Regions from separate parts of the Desulfosporosinus burensis genome, predicted to be linked through region 2. Evidence: riboswitches for the same ligand, from Rfam matches in the RefSeq annotation. Region 2 holds a riboswitch; each other region holds the start of a gene.
What was found. Region 2 has a riboswitch for cobalamin ahead of ACYQ3Q_RS26535 (DUF2162 family putative transporter). Riboswitches for the same ligand answer to the same signal wherever they lie in the genome.
Positions count from the first base shown of each region.

Region 1 (3,279 bases), on a different contig from region 2:
TATAATATTATTATAATGTTAATAATGCAACAACTATTCCAATTTATTTAAAATTTGAATATTAAGAAGCCCCAGGCTTTTCGCAGCATTGGTTTTCAGAAGATAGAAAGTAATACTCCTTGAAGGAAAATATTGTGCTGCTTTCAAGGAATAAAGTTAGCATCCTTTCCTCATACTACGATTAATGTAGAAAGGGTTGGCGAAATTTTATGAGTTGTTCAAGTATAAAACATCGCTATGAACAAATGAAGGGCCAGGGGGGTATTCACTTCATAGATGCTTTGACTCTTTATAGTGACCTCAAGGGGTCACTGGATGCCCATAATTTAGAAATAAAAGAGTTGCAAAAAAGTAATGATCAAACTAGCATTTAGCATTTACAAAACCATATTACAGAGGGGAACCAATTGTTATCAGAGTTCGAGACCATGACTCTGCACTAAACAATAGTAAACTGAAAAAGCAGTACATAACTATATAATACGAACCAACACCCTAGGCTACAAAAAGTTGCCTAGGGTGTTGGTTAAATCTTTTCTAAGATAATACGGTGGTTGAGAAGGGTCATGTCTTTTATTCTGGCTTTAATAAACATTTGTTTTCCAAAGATATCTACGAGTTTAAGACCATCTTCAAAGGGCTCGATGGTATCAACGGACTTCATGAGCATCACTTCGTTTTCTCCATCTTTGAGAAAAGCATTCGATTCACACATCACAGTTCGCTCCTTCTTTTATGAATTATAAAAGCCTATACCAGAACAAGTTCATAAGCAGTTGCCTAGGACAGGATCATTTTCTGTTAGGGTCAGACCCAATGATATCTTGACGGTCAGATCAGAATATCTTTAGGTCTGAAGTTGTTAGTATTCCGTAAGGATCCAAACTTTCCTTATGGATTATGAGTTGACATTTTCGCACGTAAGATGCAGGAAGATTTTGAAGGCGTTTTGGAACGTCGAATTCATTACTTTACAAACTATGGGAAGACAGCTGGCATGGGCTCATATGCCAATAATCACCTCCTTTGAAAAATGAAAAAGACCATGGAAATAATGACCAGACTTAATGCCAGGTCAAGACCTCCATGGTCTCTTTTTTCATAATGAATAGTTGCCTATGTTAATAGTATTCTACATAAAAGTGTTAATCCCTTCTGCGTTTTTTATTTTTTTATGAGTTTTTAATAGTTATCCCCATGGAAAACGTGTTTGCTCCTAAAGTCGTTATTAAACTTCATGGTTGACACATTAGGTTAATATACGATAACATGATAACAATTGAATATTGGAAAATAAAGGTGCAAGTACTAAGAGTACAGCTTAAAAGGGAAGCAGGTTAAAGGCCTGCACGGTCCCGCCACTGTAATGGGGAGATGTTTCATACTATTGGCCACTGGTACATACCGGGAAGGCGTGAAGCATTAATGAACCTAAGTCAGAAGACCTGCCTTTGTTAATGAACCAATGACTCTACGAGCGATAGGGGGGTTCCATAAGTAACTGTTGTATTCAGGGAAATACATAGCCTCTTGGCGCTCATCGTCAAGGGGCTTTTCTAATTGGAAAATTAGTAATTTGAAAAAATTGGAGGTTATTCAACCGATGTTAACAGGAATTATTAAACGTAATGGGAGAATTGAGGCTTTTAAGCAAGAGAAAATCATGAATGCAATTTTTAAAGCCGCTACAGCTTGTGGAGGATCGGACTATGAGCGTGCTGAGGAAATAGGCAGACAGGTTGTCGATGTCTTAAATAGAGATTATTGGGACAAGCAACCGGATGTAGAATCGATCCAAGATCTCGTCGAAAAAGTCCTCATAGAAAACGGACATGCCAAAACAGCCAAAGCATTCATACTTTATCGTCAGAAAAGGAAAAGCACCCGTGAGATGGATGCTCTTATTGGAGCGACCATTGGAATGTTTTCCGACTACTTAGGAGATAAGGACTGGCAAATTAGTGAGAATGCGAACACACAAAAAAGTGTTAATGGTTTAAACAATTACATACGAGAAGTCTTTACCAAAAAGTATTGGCTTTATGAAATCTATCCTCAGGAAGTTCGAGAGGCGCATGAAAGCGGAGACTGCCACATCCATGACCTGGGCTTTTTTGGACCCTATTGTGCAGGATGGGATTTGAGACAGCTCCTTCTTGACGGATTCGGAGGAGTACCTGGCAAGGTAGAAAGCGGCCCAGCCAAACATTTACGGTCTTTCCTTGGGCAAATCGTCAATTCTACCTTTACGACACAAGGAGAAACTGCCGGAGCACAGGCTTGGTCAAGTTTTGACACCTATTGTGCGCCGTTTATACGGAATGATCAATTGACCTTTACCCAAGTCAAACAGTGCTTGCAAGAATTTGTTTTTAACATCAATGTTCCCACGAGGGTCGGATTTCAGTGCCCCTTCTCCAACCTTACCTTTGATATAAAGGTACCTGCTACCTTGAGAGATGAGCAGGTCATGATTGGCGGAACCTATACTAAGGATAAATATGGAGATTTTCAGGACGAGCTGGATATGTTCAACTTAGCGTTCTGTGAAGTGATGCTGGAAGGAGATTCCAAGGGAAGAGTGTTTACGTTCCCAATTCCAACCCTTAACATTACCAAAGACTTTGATTGGGAGAGTCCTGTAGCGGATGCCTTTATGAGAATTACTTGTAAGTATGGAATTCCTTATTTCGCTAATTATGTCAACTCAGAGCTGTCTCCCGAAGATGCCGTATCCATGTGCTGCCGGTTAAGGCTTGATACCGGTGAACTTAGAAAAAGAGGTGGGGGTTTGTTCGGAAGCAATCCTCTCACAGGATCAATCGGTGTATTTACAATTAACCTGCCCAGATTAGCGTATCTATCCAAGACAAAACAGGAATTTATGGAACGTCTGAAACAAATGGCGGAAATCGGGCGCACGGCCTTGGAAATCAAGCGGAAAATTATTGAGCAGCAGTCAGAAAGGGGACTGTATCCCTATTCATGCTATTATTTGAGACATTCAAAGGAGCGGACTGGGCATTATTGGCACAATCATTTCAGTACGATCGGTATCGTCGGCATGAATGAGGCGTTACTGAATTTCATGGGAAAAGGAATTGAAACTGAAGAAGGGCGGGAGTTTTCGGTTAGTGTCATGAACTATTTGAGAGAGCTGCTGGTTAAATTTCAACATGAGACCGGAAACGTCTACAATTTAGAGGCGACGCCAGCAGAGGGAACATCATACCGTCTGGCTATGTTGGATACTAAAAGGTATGACTCAATTATTACTGC
Region 1 is NZ_BAAHYN010000015.1:95,296-98,574, reverse strand. Features, by position in the region: gene ACYQ3Q_RS23185 (CooT family nickel-binding protein) at 527-715, opposite strand; partial or broken gene ACYQ3Q_RS23180 (hypothetical protein) at 896-988, shown strand; cobalamin riboswitch at 1,281-1,467, shown strand; gene ACYQ3Q_RS23175 (ribonucleoside triphosphate reductase) at 1,604-3,279, shown strand, end outside.
Region 1: another riboswitch for cobalamin. It lies ahead of ACYQ3Q_RS23175 (ribonucleoside triphosphate reductase); the one in region 2 lies ahead of ACYQ3Q_RS26535 (DUF2162 family putative transporter).

Region 2 (3,279 bases):
AATAGGTGATAAAAGACTTAAACACATCATAAACAACATCAAAATCGCAAAAGGTTTTCGATACCTACTTAGCGTGTTCTTTCTTAGCATGCTCCTTTTCCCTCTCCCCCGTGTTCTTATTTACCTTCATCTACCGGTTGCACCATAATTAACTTACCTGTTTTAGGGTCTTTAAACACAGTCCCCATTTCTTCAAAGCCGCTCCCTGTTTTTGAGTCAACTTGCGGTAAGCTTTCCATTTCTTTTCCTTGTTTTACATCAATAATAGCTTGTTTTGGTTTACCGGCACTACCACTAGTAGGACTGACATTATAAACATTAACTAACGCAACTAGTAAACCTACGCTAAAAACAAACATAACATCCGCTAGATTAGCCAAACTGCTTAATGGATCAAATTCTTCCTCCGATTGCAACTTTCTTCCCCGTTTGCGAAACATACTCTCTCACCTCAATAATTGTTTCTAGAATTGTATCCAAATTATTCAAGTAACGTCCATACCAGCGCCGACGCACCTTGGATATGGTAAAGGCTAAACTGCCGGCAAAAACACCAATAATGGTGGCATCAAAAGAAACAATCAGGTACTGGGCCAGCATGTTAAAATCTCCTTTACCCAAGCCTACCAAACCTGGTCCTAAAGGAATCAAAGTACCCATTAAACCCAACAAAGGACCCATTTTAGAAATCAAGTCTGTTTTTTCGGTTCTTTTAGCAATTAAATCTTCTTGCTCACATAAGAGATTTTGAGCAACTATCCGTTGACGAGCTCCTTCTGCGGAAGCTAAGGTTAGGAATTCTGTGACAACTTTTTTTAGTTTAATAGGCAATTCGCTATTTTCCACATAAAGCTCAATGTTATGGGTTTCTGGTAATTTACTCAAAAACTCTTTTGTTTTAAACTGATGTATTTTTTTCTCCCCAAACTTTTCCCCGATCAGGGCACCTGTCTCGATTACAGCTGTCACTACAAAATAAAGTAAAAAAGCATAACAAGGTATCATTAAACTTTGGGAAATAATATGCATAATTTGATTCAAATACTGGGAACCAACCATAGCCATTTCCTAATCATCTCCTCCAACTTAAACTATTGAAACGGGTTAACATTTCTTTGCCAAACCCCAACGTAAAAAGAACAAAAAATCCAACTACAGATAAGAGTAATTCTTTTTTGGAACATAATACCATCGGTATAAATGTGTCTTGCATGGTTGCCACAATGTTAGGAATTAAAAAAGCAGATAACAACGTAAAAACACCTAAAAACAATAACCCTTGATGAAAAAAACTAGCTACGCCAAAATTAAATCGGGTCAAAAATCTACGTAAAATCCAGCTTACCAAGACTATACCTAAAGAAAATGCAATACCTGTAGCGATAGATACAGCATACAAAGGTACCTTTAAACCACCTGCCGTATAAATCACAGATATAACCAGTGCTCCAACACAAAAGGGACATGGTAAAAAACCCAGCCAATAACTAATTTTTTGTTTTTTCCCAGGGGTTTCTGTTTCAGAAGTATGTTCTAACCCTAAGTAAAGGAAAAGTAAACCTGTTATGCATGCAAAAGCAAATGTATATTTGTCAATAAAATGTCCAATAAGCTGATATTTCCCGTTAAAAATATAACTTAACAAAACAACAGAACTGCCAAAAATTGTTGCATAACCAGAAATTTTAGGTATGGTCAACCAGGAAGACCCTAAAACTAACCCTGTTTTGATGCTTAAAATGAGAAGGGCCACCAACAAACTAAGAATTAACATCTATTTCACCTCCTTCCGGAATAAGCCACTCGACGCAAAAAGCCTCTCAACCGATTGGTCAAGAGGCTAAAAATACTGATAAACATTTGTTCAGCACTAATAATACCTCCTCTATCGCTCGTAGAGTTATTGGCGTGTAGTATTCAGGCAGGTCTTCTGACTCTGGATCATCAATGTTTCATACCTTCCCAGACTCAACCAGTGGTATAAATGAAACATTTCCCCATCACAGCGGCGGGACCATGCAGGAATTACACCTGCTTCCCTTTTAAACCGAGGTTCTCAAACTTCGGTACCTAAATTTTCTAAGTATTTAGTTTTTATAGAATCCAGCGATATTCCACTCCTAATAAAAAATAAAGAGACAACCTCACATCACTAATCCTGAAGACAGCAATGTATCGGTTGTCTCGGACGGCGCGTTCTCCTCCGCTTTCAAGTCGCATTCGCATTTTTGAAAGCTGATCCCGCTTGAACAAGACATTTACCCTACAGGTCAGTTTCCCTCGGGAAACCATTTATGTACACATAAAAATATATAAAGCCCTCCAAAATATGAAGGGCTGAATTAAATAATTCCTGCCACCCATCCATCGTGAGTAAAGCATATGAGCAATCAGGTCTCCTGGCTCAGGTTCCTCGTTTAGTGCCTCCTTCCCAAGTCTCCTCAGTGGATGTGGCACAAACTCCCCGTTACAGTGGCGGGACCGCGCCGGATTTACACCGGCTTCCCTGTTATGATTTTTCGGCTAAGAAAAATCGCTTGCTCATCTATTAAATTTGCAAATTAAATGTATCACAAAGGCAATACACAGTCAAGTGCCGACCAACGGGCACCAGGCACAACACCCAGTGTCTACTAAAAGTGAAACTCCCCGCTTACAGTGGTGCGACCGTCAGGAATATCCATCATGGGTATAAACCTATTAAAAACGTCATAAAAAAAATAAAAAACGCAGAAGGGTTTAACACTTTTGTGTAGAATACTATTAACATAGCCAAATATTCATTATGAAAAAAAGAGACCATGGAGGTCTTGACTTGACATTAAGTCTGGTCATTCTTTCCATGGTCTTTTTCATTTTACAAAGGAGGTGATTATAGGCATATGAGCCCATGCCAGATGTTTTTCCATAGTTTGTAATGGAATGAATTCCACGTTCCAAAATACCTTCAAAATCTTCCTGCATCTTACGTGCGAAAATGTCAACTCATAATCCCTAAGGAAAGTTTGGATCCTTACGGAATACTATCAACTTCAGACCCAATGATATTCTGATCTGACCGTCACGATATCATTGGGTCTGACCCTAACTTAAAATGAACCTTTCCCAGGCATTTCTTATGAACTTGTTCTGGTAAAGCTTTGATAATTCTTAAAAGAAGGAGCTAACTGCAATGTGTGAATCAAATGCCTTTCTCAAAGATGGAGAAAACGAAGTGATGCTCATGAAGTCCGTTGATACCATCGAGCCCTATGAAGATGGCCTTAAACTCGTAGATAT
Region 2 is NZ_BAAHYN010000023.1:15,598-18,876, forward strand. Features, by position in the region: gene ACYQ3Q_RS26520 (cobaltochelatase subunit CobN) at 1-39, opposite strand, end outside; gene ACYQ3Q_RS26525 (DUF2149 domain-containing protein) at 117-416, opposite strand; gene ACYQ3Q_RS26530 (MotA/TolQ/ExbB proton channel family protein) at 394-1,065, opposite strand; gene ACYQ3Q_RS26535 (DUF2162 family putative transporter) at 1,073-1,774, opposite strand; cobalamin riboswitch at 1,904-2,089, opposite strand; cobalamin riboswitch at 2,373-2,556, opposite strand; gene ACYQ3Q_RS26540 (hypothetical protein) at 2,764-2,964, opposite strand; gene ACYQ3Q_RS26545 (CooT family nickel-binding protein) at 3,173-3,279, shown strand, end outside.

Region 3 (3,279 bases), on a different contig from region 2:
AAGATGTGCGTTTATTCTTTGGAAGGATTATAATAAAACGAGTGACAGAGGAGGTAACAATGAACTATATAGTGTTTGATTTGGAATTCAATATGTTTTTTAAATTCAAAGAAGGGGATTATGCAAATCCAGCTTTGAAAAGTGAAATCATTCAAATCGGAGCGGTCAAACTCAACGAACGATTGGAGACCATTGGCGAGTTCAATTTAATCGTTAAGCCAGTGATTTATAAGAGAATAAACCCCTATGTTAAGAAGAAAACGACGATCAATACAAGGCAGGTTAGTCAAGGAACCCCTTTCAATCAAGCAATCAAGAGCTTTAGTTCATGGCTTGGAAAGGACTCTGTTTTATGCTCTTGGGGACATGATGATATTTTAGGTTTAAGAGATAATTGCCAGTTTTTTGGCTTTGGCTCACTATCCTTTGACAGATTTATTAATATTCAGCAAATCTATATGAATCATGGGGTTATAACAATGCAACCAAGTCTAGAAAATGCCGTGGAAGCCTTAGGGATTGAAAAAACTTTTCCCTTTCACGATGCATTAAGTGATGCTTTCTATACCTCAGAGATTTTCAAAAAGGTCTTTGATTTTTCTGAAGGGGCCATAATAAACTGGGAAAAGAACCAAATCGAAAATGAAATAAAAGTTAAAGAGTTGAAGGCTTTCCTTGACAAAGTGACTATATCATGTCCGCAATGTTCCAAACTTATAGAGAAAGATAAGGAAGTCACTAAAACAAAGAAATATTTTGCCTTTGGCTATTGTACAGAATGCAAGCACCAAATTCGACTTGTTTCTAGAATCGTGCACAGTAGTGGGGAGTACAGCATAATTTCCAAAAATTCTATCTATAAAACAGAAGAAGCATCAGAGTGAGGATGATAATAAGATAAGCTTGTAATGAAATCTTCAATAATTATCGACAAAAGACCTTGTCAACGATACGTTTATTGTTTATACTATGCTTAGAAAATTTAATTACTACAGGTGCCTCACTATGAGGAGAATAGGGAAGTCGGTGTAAGTCCGGCGCGGTCCCGCCACTGTAAACGGGGAGCAAGAAGTATATAACCACGGGGTAGTTCCCGGAAGGTGCTTCAGACGTGTTGATCCGTAAGCCAGGAGACCTGCCTGTAGTTAGTAAAGCCTACCTTGTCGAAGAACCAAGAGTAGCGTGAATGAGATTATGGAAAAGTCTCTAGTCACTGTGTGATTAGAGGCTTTTTTTGTTTTTTCACTCCAGAATGTTCTTTTCAAGGTAATGACTCCAAACATAGAAAGGAGAGTTTATGGTGTTGACGTTAATGGAAATGGCCCAAGAGGGTCGGGAAATCCCGTTGTTTACCTTGGTAGCACGAAGCGAACAAATGAATGTCCAACTACTTATGGAACGGGTTGCTACCGGACGGATTGTTATTCCCTATAACCGTCATCACAAGCCCCAAAGACCTCAAGGATTTGGGCTAGGCCTAAGTACCAAGGTTAGTGCCAGTATTGGCTTAGCTACAGACGAGGATAGTCTTACGGATGAACTATTTAAAGTGGATGAGGCCATCAGGGCAGGAACCAATGCTATCATGGATTTGAGTACAGCCGGCAATATGGACGAGGCAAGGCGGACAATTATAAAAAGAGTACCGTTGCCTTTAGGTACACTACCCGTTTATCAGGCTTTTGCTGAAGCTGTACATACTAAGGGTTCAGCCTTAGCACTTGAGCCAGATGATTTTTTCAAGGTTATGGAACGCCAAGCTGCCGATGGAGTGGATTTTATGGCTTTGCATAGCGCCCTTCACTCCGGATTATTTAAAACGGCTAAGGAAGACCAGCGGGTCCTAAATCTGGTCAGCCGAGGCGGGTCCTTGCTAATGGGCTGGATGCTTTATCATAACAAGGAAAACTTTTTGTTTACTATGTTTGACCGCATCCTGGAAATTGCCAAAAAGTATGAAGTGACCTTAAGTTTAGCAGATGCTATGCGACCAGGTGCAGGTGCCGATTCATTATGTCGTTCGCAGGCAGAAGAACTCGTTATTTTAGGCGAGTTGGTGAAGCGAAGCAGACAAGCAGGGGTTCAAATCATGATTAAGGGACCTGGTCACACTCCACCTAATCAAATCGCGACTACGGTTAAATTTGAAAAACAAGTATGTCAAGGTGCTCCGTATTTTGTCTTCGGTCCGGTATCGACGGATGTAGCCCCAGGATATGACGAAATAACAGCTGCTATTGGAGGAGCGATGGCTGGTGCTGCTGGAGCAGACATTCTCTGCTATGTCACACCCGCTGAACATATAGGTTATCCCAATGCGCAGGATGTCTATCGGGGAGTGGTGGCTTCGCGTATTGCTGCTCATGTAGCTGATCTAGCCAAAGGGTACCCAGGAGCAGAAAAATGGGACCTGAAAATGAGTCAAGCACGGCGGGCGCAGAATCTAGAGGCTCAGAAAACGTTAGCTTTAGATCGAGAAAGGCTTAAAGATTTTCACTCAAGCGAAAAACCTTTCTGCAAAAAATGCGAAAAGGGTTGTGCTATGGCTGTAGCGGGCGAGTTCTTTCAAGAACTGCCGTGGGAGTGCTGAGGCGAGGTTCGAGGTGCGTGGTTCGAAGTAGTGAACTCATTCAACTAAAGTTGAACATCGAGACTTCGGTGGGGGAGTCTCACGATTGGATGAATAACGATGATCGCAATCACATTTGTCCCTGGATAAGTTCAGCTAAGCTAAGCACTACATGAAGTTGGTAAAATTATTTTCATAAATGAAAAAATAGAATTTGAATGGAGAGATTAAAATGACACAACTTATTAAAGCAAGACAAGGTATTATTACGCCTGAGGTAGAGAGATTAGCTAAGGTAGAAGGGCTTACAGCGGATCAGTTATGTGAGAAGGTAGCTCAAGGTCGGGTCGTGATCTTAAAGAACAATCAACGCAAGAACTCGGTCGCGATTGCAGTAGGGGAAGGACTTCGCACCAAAGTGAATGCTAACGTCGGGACGTCACCGGACTGTGTAGACTTCGCGGATGAGATTCATAAAATAAAGGTTGCCGTTGCGGCTGGTGCGGATTCGATTATGGAATTAAGTATTGGCGGAGATGTTGATGCCTTCCACCGTCAAGTACTCGATAACTTCACATTACCTGTCGGTTCTGTTCCAAGCTATCAAGGTGGTATGGAGAGTATTGCTAAGCACGGAAGCGTTGTCGGTATGACTGCTGAGGATATGTTTGAAATGATTGAACGTCAGGCAAAGCGGGGCATCGATTTTA
Region 3 is NZ_BAAHYN010000007.1:162,875-166,153, reverse strand. Features, by position in the region: gene ACYQ3Q_RS14150 (3'-5' exonuclease) at 60-884, shown strand; cobalamin riboswitch at 977-1,157, shown strand; gene thiC (phosphomethylpyrimidine synthase ThiC) at 1,304-2,590, shown strand; gene bzaB (B12 lower ligand biosynthesis ThiC-like protein BzaB) at 2,802-3,279, shown strand, end outside.
Region 3: another riboswitch for cobalamin. It lies ahead of thiC (phosphomethylpyrimidine synthase ThiC); the one in region 2 lies ahead of ACYQ3Q_RS26535 (DUF2162 family putative transporter).